3 regions of the Halomonas sp. C10-5 genome follow, and region 1 is predicted to be linked to each of the others. Evidence: riboswitches for the same ligand, from Rfam matches in the RefSeq annotation. Region 1 holds a riboswitch; each other region holds the start of a gene.
The links. Region 1 has a riboswitch for thiamine pyrophosphate ahead of thiM (hydroxyethylthiazole kinase). Riboswitches for the same ligand answer to the same signal wherever they lie in the genome.
Positions count from the first base shown of each region.

Region 2: linked by a shared signal. The riboswitch ahead of thiO (glycine oxidase ThiO) and the one ahead of thiM (hydroxyethylthiazole kinase) in region 1 are both predicted to bind thiamine pyrophosphate.
Region 3: linked by a shared signal. The riboswitch ahead of ACJ7IV_RS03350 (SLC5/6 family protein) and the one ahead of thiM (hydroxyethylthiazole kinase) in region 1 are both predicted to bind thiamine pyrophosphate.

Region 1 covers NZ_CP175665.1:242,124-245,390, forward strand. The annotation lists gene ACJ7IV_RS01130 (DMT family transporter) at 1-176, shown strand, start outside; gene thiE (thiamine phosphate synthase) at 221-838, opposite strand; gene thiM (hydroxyethylthiazole kinase) at 828-1,649, opposite strand; TPP riboswitch at 1,682-1,780, opposite strand; gene ACJ7IV_RS01145 (hypothetical protein) at 1,854-2,114, opposite strand; gene ACJ7IV_RS01150 (DUF3413 domain-containing protein) at 2,312-3,267, shown strand, end outside.
Region 2 covers NZ_CP175665.1:1,423,079-1,426,345, reverse strand. The annotation lists gene ACJ7IV_RS06720 (Grx4 family monothiol glutaredoxin) at 1-37, opposite strand, end outside; gene argF (ornithine carbamoyltransferase) at 202-1,122, shown strand; gene ACJ7IV_RS06710 (hypothetical protein) at 1,207-1,512, shown strand; TPP riboswitch at 1,585-1,707, shown strand; gene thiO (glycine oxidase ThiO) at 1,768-2,865, shown strand; gene thiS (sulfur carrier protein ThiS) at 2,899-3,108, shown strand; gene ACJ7IV_RS06695 (thiazole synthase) at 3,108-3,267, shown strand, end outside.
Region 3 covers NZ_CP175665.1:710,684-713,950, reverse strand. The annotation lists gene ACJ7IV_RS03355 (TenA family protein) at 1-596, opposite strand, end outside; gene ACJ7IV_RS03350 (SLC5/6 family protein) at 593-1,999, opposite strand; TPP riboswitch at 1,989-2,099, opposite strand; gene ACJ7IV_RS03345 (HNH endonuclease) at 2,315-3,235, shown strand; gene ACJ7IV_RS03340 (peroxidase-related enzyme) at 3,239-3,267, opposite strand, start outside.

The DNA.
Region 1 (3,267 bases):
TTGCCGCCCCCTTCGACTACACCGCCATGCTGTGGGCGGTGTTGCTGGGCTGGTGGTTCTGGGGCGAGATGCCGGACCTCTGGGTGTTCGTGGGCAGCGTGCTGATCATCGGCAGTGGCCTGGCCATCGCCTATCGCGAGGGGCGCACCTCGCTCAAGCGGCGCCCCACCGCCTGATCCCCAGCCGTTGCTGCACGTCCTGGCCTTGTCCCGGGATGAGTTCAGCCTCGGGAGAAGAAGGCCCGCGCCGCGGCCTCGGGGTCCGGCATGCCGCAGATCGCCGAGATCACCGCCAGTCCGTCGGCACCGGCCTGGCGCGTCGCCGTAAGGTGCTCGACCGTGAGGCCGCCGATGGCCACGCTGGGCAGGGGGCTCGCCGCCACCAGGGTGGCCAGCCCCGCAAAGCCCAGCGGCTCGGCGTGGTCATGCTTGCTGGGGGTGGCGAATACCGGGCCGAGTCCCAGGTAGTCGAGGTGCTCGGCGTCGATGCGTGCCATCTGCGCCAGGGTCTGCACCGAGAGCCCCAGTATCGCCTGCTCGCCGAGGGCCGCTCGGGCCTCGGTCACCTCGCCATCATCCTGGCCGATATGCAGGCCGTCGGCACCGCTCTCCACCGCCACTGCCAGGCGGTCGTTGATGATCAACGGCACGCCGCTGCCGGCCAGCGCCGCCTTGAGCCGTCGCGCCTGGTCGATCATCTCGCCGTTCGAGGCGTGCTTGTCGCGCAGCTGTATCATCGTGGCACCGCCGCGCACCGCGGCCACTGCGGTCTCCACCAGGCCGTGGCCGGCGCACAGGGCGGGGTCGGTGATGAGGTAGAGGGAGAGGTCAAGGCGCATCGGTCACCTCCAGGGTGGGCAGGGTGGCAAGCTGGTCGTGGTCGAGGGCGTAGAGGGCATCGAGGAAGGCCACGGCGAAGCTGCCGGGGCCGTTGGCGACCTCACCGGCGCGGCGTCCCGCCTCGCCGTAGCAGGCGAGTGCCGCCACGCTGGCCGCGAAGGGATCCTTTGCGCCCACCAGGAAGGCGGCGACCACGCCGGTGAGCGCGCAGCCCAGGGTGGTGACCCGGGGCATCAGCGCATGGCCGCCCGGGATGCGGGCGAGGCGCCGGCCGTCGGTCACGAGGTCGACCTCGCCGGTCACCGCCACCACGGCATCAATGCGGCGCGCCAGGGCCACGGCGGCCTGCTCGGCGGCTTCGGTGGGATCGCTGCTGTCCACGCCGCGCCCGCCGCTGCCCTGGTGCTCCAGGGCCAGGATCTCCGAGGCGTTGCCGCGGATCACCGTGGGGCGTCGCTCCAGCAGGCGGCTGCCCGTCTCGCGGCGGTAGGCGGTGGCGCCCACCGCCACCGGGTCCAGCACCCAGGGCTTGCCCGACAGCCGTGCGGCCACGGCGGCCTCCTCCATGGCCTCGACCCAGTGGGGGGAGAGGGTGCCGATATTCACCGTCAGGGCATCGGCGAGGGCGGCGAACTCGGCGGCCTCCTCGCGGGCGTGCACCATGGCGGGCGAGGCGCCCAGGGCCAGCAGCACGTTGGCCATGGGATTCATGGCCACCAGATTGGTGATGTTGTGAATCAGTGGTGCGCGCTCGCGCAGGCGAGCGAGATGGGCGGCGGGGTCGATCGGGCCGCGGGTGGCAGTGGTCATCGTTCCTCCCGGGCGCGGGAGGTGCAGGCGGCGGGGCGGGCTGCACGACTCCCTACGCCGGCATGATCCGGGTCAGGTTCCAAGGGTGCGTCTCAGCCACGGCGAGTGCCGCGGCGCCCCTGTCGTCGAGCCACACTATCCACGTCCCGGGGAGGACTGTAAAGGCCGGGCAATGCCTCTGGCGAGGCGCTCGAGCAGCGAGGTTCACGCCATCACATGGAAGCCCGCCAGGGTGATCAGGCTGGCCAGTACCAGGCTGTTGACGGTGTCCCGTGCTTCCTCGCCTTGCCAGCGCTCGGGGGTGAGCAGGACGAGCGCCAGGGTGCCCAGGGCGGCGAGCCCCAGTGGCAGCTCGATGGGGTCCCAGCCGGCGGCCAGCACGCCCAGGGCCAGCAACGCCAGGCCAATGAGCAGCAGCGGCACGATGGCGCGATTCTCGGCGACGAGGGTGTCTGCGAGTGTCATTATCGGACTCCGGGTCATGGTGTTGCCTCGGGTTGCGGCGGTATCAGCATGCACCATGACTGTGGCGCGCCTTCCTTAAGGATTGCTTAAGGTGGCATGACCAGAGTGTGACGACGCCGATCCCGGTATCTTTCCACCACCCGACAGGCCGTGTATCGCGGCTTGGTGTCGGGCCCTTTCATGATCGTGGCCATCACATGCTTGCATCCCTTCTCCATCGCTGGCGCTGGCTGGGCGCTTGGACCCTTGCCAACCTGCTGCTCGCCTGGCTGATCAGCCTGCGCTACCTCCCCTACATGGCTCCCGAGGGCGCCGAGCAGTGGGGCTACCTGCTGCTGGTGTTCCTCGGCCATATCGGGCTGCTGGTGTGGCTTGGGGCCTTGCCGCTGCTGCTGCTGGCCCCGCTGCTTCGGGCGCCCTGGCTGTGGCTGGTCACCACCCTGTGGGCCGGCCTGCTGCAGCTGGTGCTGCTGCTCGACACCTTCGTCTACGCCCAGTACCGCTTCCACCTGAGCGGTTTCATCCTCGACCTGCTGGTCAACGCTGGCGGCGACGTCTTCAGCTTCTCCTGGCTGGCCTGGGGCCTGGCCATCGGCGGGGTGCTGGCGATGCTGGCGCTGCAGGGGGCCCTGGGGTTATGGCTCAAGCGGCGCCCACTGTCGCGGCCGGTGCTGCCGGCACTCGCCCTCGGCCTGCTGGCCCTGCTCGGGGTGCACGGCTGGCACGCCTGGGCCGACGCCCACTACGACCGCGACATCACCGGCATGACCCGCCATGTGCCGCTGTTCTATCCCGCCACTGCCAAGCGCCTGTTCGTCAAGCGGGGCTGGGTCGACCCCCAGGCGGTGCGCGACCGGGTGGAGCTGGAGGCGGCACAGGGAAAGGCCCATGACCTGGCCTATCCCTCGGCGCCGCTGAGCTGCTCGCCGTCGGCCGCGCCCCACAACCTGCTGTTGGTGGTGCTGGACAGCGTGCGCCATGACCTGCTGAGCCCCGAGGTGATGCCCAACCTGAGTCGCTACGCCAACCGCTCCGGCTGGTACCGGGCCGCCGAGCATTTCAGTGGGGGCAACTCCACCAAGGCGGGGGTGTTCAGCCTCTTCTATGGCCTGCCGGTCACCTACTGGGATGCCTTCACCGGCGGCCAGACGCC
Region 2 (3,267 bases), 1.2 Mb from region 1:
CGATCTGGCGCTGGATGTTCTCGAGGGTGGTGCTCATGGCGTCTCCCTATGAATGCAATGGACAACAGAGGTCGCGAATGCCGGCTCGGGCAATACCCGACTCCGGCAGTAGGTCTTGATGGAGGCCATTCTACTGATCCATGGCGCGTTGCGCATCCCCCGGCGGCTGGCTAGGATGTGCGTTTTTACGAGGAGCACCCCATGGCCACTCGGCACTTCCTGACCCTGATGGATGCCAGCCCCGAAGAGCTGAGCAACCTGATCCAGCGCGCCATCACCATCAAGAACGCGCTCAAGGTGGAGGGGCCCACCTATACCCCCTTCCCGAACCACACCATGGCGATGATCTTCGAGAAGTCATCGACCCGCACCCGGGTCTCCTTCGAGACCGCCATGGCCCATTTCGGTGGTCATGCGCTGTTCCTCTCGCCCCGCGACACCCAGCTCGGCCGCGGCGAGCCCATCGGCGACACCGCCCGGGTGCTCTCGGAGATGGTCGACATCGTGATGATCCGCACCTTCTCCCACGCCGGGCTCGAGGAGTATGCGGCGGCCAGCAGCGTGCCGGTGATCAACGCCCTCACCGACGACTACCACCCCTGCCAGCTGCTCGCCGACGTGATGACCTGGACCGAGCTGCGCGGCAGCGTGCGGGGCAAGACGGCGGTGTGGATCGGCGATGGCAACAACATGTGCCACTCCTGGATCAATGCCGCCCGCCAGTTCGACTTCCGGCTGCGCATCTGCTGCCCCGAGGGCTATGAGCCGCGCCAGGATATCCTCGCGGCCGCCGGCGACCGTGTCACCATCCTGCGCGATCCCGCCGAGGCGGTCAGCGGTGCGGACCTGGTGACCACCGACGTCTGGGCCTCCATGGGCCAGGAGGAGGAGCAGGCCAAGCGGGCGGCGGCCTTCGCCGGTTTCCAGGTCAGCGAGGCGCTGCTCGACCGCGCCGCCGACGATGTCCTCTTCCTGCACTGCCTGCCCGCCCACCGCGGCGAGGAGATCAGCGAGACCCTGCTCGACGACCCGCGCGCCGTGGTCTGGCAGGAGGCCGGCAACCGCCTACATGCCCAGAAGGCCTTGATCGAGTTCCTGCTGCTGGGCCAGGTAGACGACTGAGACCGGCCCTCATTAGACCTTGGTCTTGTGCGACCAAGGTTGTATAATGCGCCGCAGCACATTCCACCTGGGAAGACGCGGCGCATGACTACACAGACGATCGATACCTTCGGCATGCAGCGCAGCCTGCGCCAGTGCCTCTCCAACATGGCCGCCCTGCTCTACCGCCAGGGCCATGTCCTTGAGACCGTCACCGTGCCCCATCGCGGCCTCGACCCCGATGCCCTGGAGACGCTGGAAAGCGACAGCCGCGAGTGGTCGGCCTGCCAGCGCATCCTCGAGTCCAGCGAGGCGGCGACCTGGAATGACCAGCGGCGCTTCGTGCTTACCGGCATGGGCCGCGAGCTGCTGTTCGACATGTTCGGCGAGGGTGCCGCCGACTGCGCCTGACCGGCCCACCGCCGAAGGAGTCCTGAGGCCCGCCGACGCGATTGCGTCGGCGGGCCTCCTTGGTTATGTTGGACACGCTTGTCGGGGAGCCCCGGTAGCCGCACTGCGGTGGACACGGGGGCTGAGATCGGTACGGCCGAACCCGTTGAACCTGATCAGGTTGATGCCTGCGGAGGGAACAAGATCGTGCATCGCTGCCCGCCCCTGCCCCGCATCCGGCCTGCTCGTCACCGCCAACCGCCGGATACCAGACCCATGACCACGCCTTCCCAACGCCGCATTGCCGTGGCCGGCGCCGGCCTGCTCGGCCGTCTTCTCGCCTGGCAGCTGCTGCGCGACGGCCACGCCGTCACCCTGTATGACGCCGGCGATCTCGACACCCCGCCGGCGGCGGCCTGGACCGCCGCCGGCATGGTCGCCCCGCTGGCCGAAACCGTGGTCGGCGAACGCTGCATCTTCGACATGGGTCGGGTCGCCCTCGAGCGCTGGCCGCAGTGGCTCGCCGAACTCGAGGCGCCGGGACTGTGGCACCAGCACGGCAGCCTGGTGGTGGCCCACCCCCAGGACGAGAACGAGCTGACCCAGTTCCGCCGTGACCTGGATGACGCCCTGGGCGACCCCCCAGGCTACCGGATGCTGGATGCCGCCGGCGTCCATGCCCTGGAACCCGATCTGGCGGGCTTTCGCCACGGCCTGTTTCTCGCCGCTGAGGCCCATCTGGACAACCGTGAGCTGCTCACCCGACTGCTCGAGGCGATCCATGCCCTGGGCGGCGAGTGCCATGCCCGCACCCCGGTGGCGCCCCATCCCGGCGAGGTCGTCACCCCCACCGGCCGACGCGCCTTCGACCTGGTGATCGACTGCCGCGGCCACGGCGCCAAGCCGAGGCACCCAACCCTGCGCGGCGTACGCGGCGAGACCCTGCACGTGCATACCGACGAGGTGACGCTGTCCCGGCCGGTACGCCTGATGCACCCGCGCTACCAGCTCTACGTGGTCCCCAAGCCCGGCGGGCGCTTCGTGATCGGCGCCACCTCCATCGAGAGCGAGGACCGCTCGCCGATCTCGCTGCAGTCATCGCTGGAGCTATCCACGGCCCTCTACACCCTGTCGCCGGCCTTCGCCGAGGCACGCATCCTCGAGCAGGGCGTCAACCTGCGGCCGGCGTTTCGCGACAACCTGCCCCACGTCACCCGAGAGGACGGCCTGATCGGCGCCAACGGCCTGTTCCGCCATGGCTACCTGCTGGCCCCGGCGGTGGTCGAGCATGTGCTGGCCGAGATCCGTGGCCAGGACGAACGTCCCTTCGCCGCGGTGCTCGCCGATGCCGTACCCCGGGAGTCGCTGGCTTGACCCGGCGTCGAATTCCTTGAAGAGGAGAGCCCCATGAACGAGATCACCCTGAGCCTCAACGGGGAACCCACCCGGCTACCCGAGGGCATCGCCCTGGCCCAGGCCCTGCAGCGCTGGGGGTACGGCGAGCGCCGTGTCGCCGTGGCCATCAACGACGCCTTCGCTCCGCGCTCCACCTGGCCCGAGCGCACCCTCGACGACGGCGACCGCATCGATATCGTGGCCCCGGTAGGAGGTGGCTGATGAACACGCCCCACGACGCTCAAGACGACACCCTGGTGCTCTACGGCGAGGATTTCACCAGCCGCCTCCTGCTCGGCACCGCCCTCTACCCCTCGCCGGCGGTGATGCAGGAGGCGATCGCCGCCGCCGGCTGCGACATGCTCACCCTGGGGCTGCGCC
Region 3 (3,267 bases), 470 kb from region 1:
GCCTCCTCCTCCAGGCGGCGGCGCAGCCAGGCCACGAACTCCTGGAAGGCGGGGTTGTCGTGCAGGTCGATCCACTCCCCCATCAGCGGGTGCAGGTCGCCTGCACGCGTCACCCGCAGCGCCCACTCCAGGTAGACCCACTCGGTGACCACCAGCACCGCCAGGATCTCCGCGTAGCCGCCTCCATCACCGGTCTCGCGCAGCAGCGCCTGGAAGGCCCGGGTCTCGGGCAGCCAGGCCCGCGCCTCGGGCGTCGAGGCCGGGACTCCGAAGGCCTCGAAGGTGCGCTGGAAGGTGCTGTTCTCGTCGCTGGTCAGCATGCCCATGAACTGCCCCAGCACCACCCGGTCCGCCATGCACGGCGCACGGCCGATGGCGAATCCGATCAGCGCGGTGAAGGGATCCACGAAGCCGTAGTCCTGCGCCATGTAGGCGGCGAAGTCATCACCCGAAAGCCGCCCCTCGGCCAGGGCGTCGAACAGCGGATGGTTCACGGTAGAAGACCAGTCGGGCTCGCTGATCTCGCGCAGCCAGTCGGTGAGGCGCGGCGCGTCCTGCTGCGCGGCCCAGGCGTTGAAATCGGCGCGGGTGTTCATCTGGCGCCTCCTTCGCGGGCGGGCTGGAACCTCGCGCCCGGACGCCACCAGGCGACCAACAGGCTGACGAGCGTCGAGCCGACCAGTGCCCCCAGGAAAGGCGGAAGCGTCGGTATGCTGCCGGGGAAGGTGGCCGCCAGCACGCCGGCGGCGAGGCTGCCCTGCGCGATCCAGCCCGGCACGATGGCCCCGAGCATGCCGGCCACGCCGCCGACCACCGCGGCCAGCGGCGACATGCGTCGCCACAGCCCCAGCAGCACCGGCACCACGATGGCCGCACACAGGAGATCCGCGATCAGGAAGAGGCGCAGCACCGAGAAGCCCTGCAGGGCCACCCAGACCACCGGCACCATCAGCGCCACCGTCACCAGGCGCGCGGCGCGCACCGAGAGCCCGCGCCGGCCGCTGCTTGCCACCGCCATTGATGCGATGGCGTTCTGCAGGGTATCGACGCTCGAGGCCACCAGGGTCACCGCCAGCACCAGCGCCGGCAGGCCCAGCCAGGCCGGCGCCGCGGAGAGCAGCGCGAAGAAGGGCATCGGCGGCTCGCCCAGCGGCAGCGCGTGCATCGCCGCCAGCATGCCGAGCCCGCCGATCGCCATCACCACCAGCAGGCTGCTGGCGCCGCCCAGCAGCGCCCCTCGGCTCAGGGCGCGATCATCTTCGGCGGCCCAGATCCGCTGCCAGTAGCCCTGGTGGAAGAGGTTGGCCGCAGTGACCGCGATCACCAGGGTCAGCGCCACGGAGAGCGCACTGCCAGCGGGAATGGCAGGCATCGTCGCCTCGGCGGGCATCGGCGGCAGCCACCACCAGGCCACGCCACCCACCAGCACCAGCAGGGCCAGCAGCAGCCAGGCCTGCCAGCGATCGGTGGCGAGGCTCGCCCGCAGACCGCCGAGCGTGGTGTAGACCAGGGTGACTACCGCCAGCCCCAGGATCACCAGTGCGGGCGGCACATCCGAGAGGATGCCGGCGATGGCACCGATGGCGGTAAGCTCGGCGGCCAGGAAGAGCGCCATGTAGGCCACCGAGACGAAGGCCACCCAGCGGCGCACCCCGGCGCCGTAGCAGGCCTCGGCGAACTCGCCGATGCTGCGGCCTTGCGGCAGGTGGCGGCGGATCGCCGGGCCGTAGAGCCCCAGCACGATGAAGGGCAGAGAAGAGCCGATGGCATAGCCGGCCAGCGCCACCGGCCCCACGAAGGCGCCGATCTCCGGCGGCGCGAAGAGGATCCAGGCGCCCATGCCGGAGGCCAGGAACGACAGGCCGATGGCCTGGGCACCCTGGGAATTGCGGGCAGTCACGTAGTCATCGAGGGGGCCATCGGCCCGGCGGGCCCGCAGGCCCAGGAAAGCAAAGCACAGCAGCGCCGCGCCGAGCACGGCAGACGTCAGGTAGGGCATGTCGCACTTCCTCCGCCGGTATTAACCGGATCAGGTTCCAGGGTCGGCGCATGGCCCTCTCAGCCCCCGCAGATGCGGCGGGACTCCCCTGGCGACAAGTGAATGATTTGTGAGGTCACGCCGCGCACAGCGGCAAGGCGTGACCGGAGGCATCATAGCGAGACAGAGTCCTGCCTGCCAGTGGACCAGCGAGACATGCTCAACTACTCGTCGGCGCAGAGGATCTTCACAGCGCTCAATACGCGCAACGGTGTACAAGCCACCCCTCTTGATTAGTATGAGTGGATACTATCGGCATAGAGCGGGGAGCCAGCTTTGCTGAATATCGATACTCGTCTTCGCCAAGCAGCATTTCAGCGCCTTGAAGCCATCGCACAACAATACTCGAATGATGTGCCCTGGGAGGCCATTGCCCAGCCGGTCCCCTTGGATGGGGAGTCTTTCTTCATCGCCAGCAGAGCAATCGGCATCTTCAAACCCAAGCAGATGCCAGATGGCATCCTGAGTATCAAAACCGTGGTCCCCAAGCAGGGCAGGATCAATATCTATTCCGATGGTGCTAGCGACGAGGGTGGCTTCTGGTATTCGCTTGAGGCAGGAGGAACAGCCAAGCCCGCGAATCGCCAGCTCTTAATCAGCTACGAGCGACAGGATCCGATCATCTACCTAGTGGGCGTCGCTCCAGGCCGCTACCTTCCTTTATGGCCCTGCTACATCGACAACATGGACCTGGCCAGAGAGTTATGCCATGTCAGCATGAACGACCGAATTGGCCAGATGCGCCATGTCGCAGAAAACCATGGCGCCTACAGGACGGATGAGATAGAGAAGCGCTACGTAATCCGTGAAGCCAAAACGCGGGTTCATCAGGCTGAATTCCGTGCGCGAGTGATGCTGGCATATTCCAACCGCTGCGCCATGACGGGGCTGCCAGTGCCACAACTACTGGAGGCGGCACATATTATTCCCGACATCGATCAGGACAGCACCGCAGAAGTGAGCAATGGCATATCCCTCAGCCGGCTGCATCATAGGGCTTACGATGCTGACTTGATCGGCATTGACCCCAACTACCGCATCCACCTGAATGATGAGCTGCTCTCGACTCAGGATGGGCCTCTGCTTGAGAGCATGAAGCAGCTCGACGGCCAGCGAATCTCCATCCCCAGACACGCTAGAGATAAGCCGAGCCAGGAGGCACTGGAACTGCGTTATCAGCGATTCTTGTCGCGCTAAAGCCTATTTCTTCTCTCGCGGCACCCGCCCCA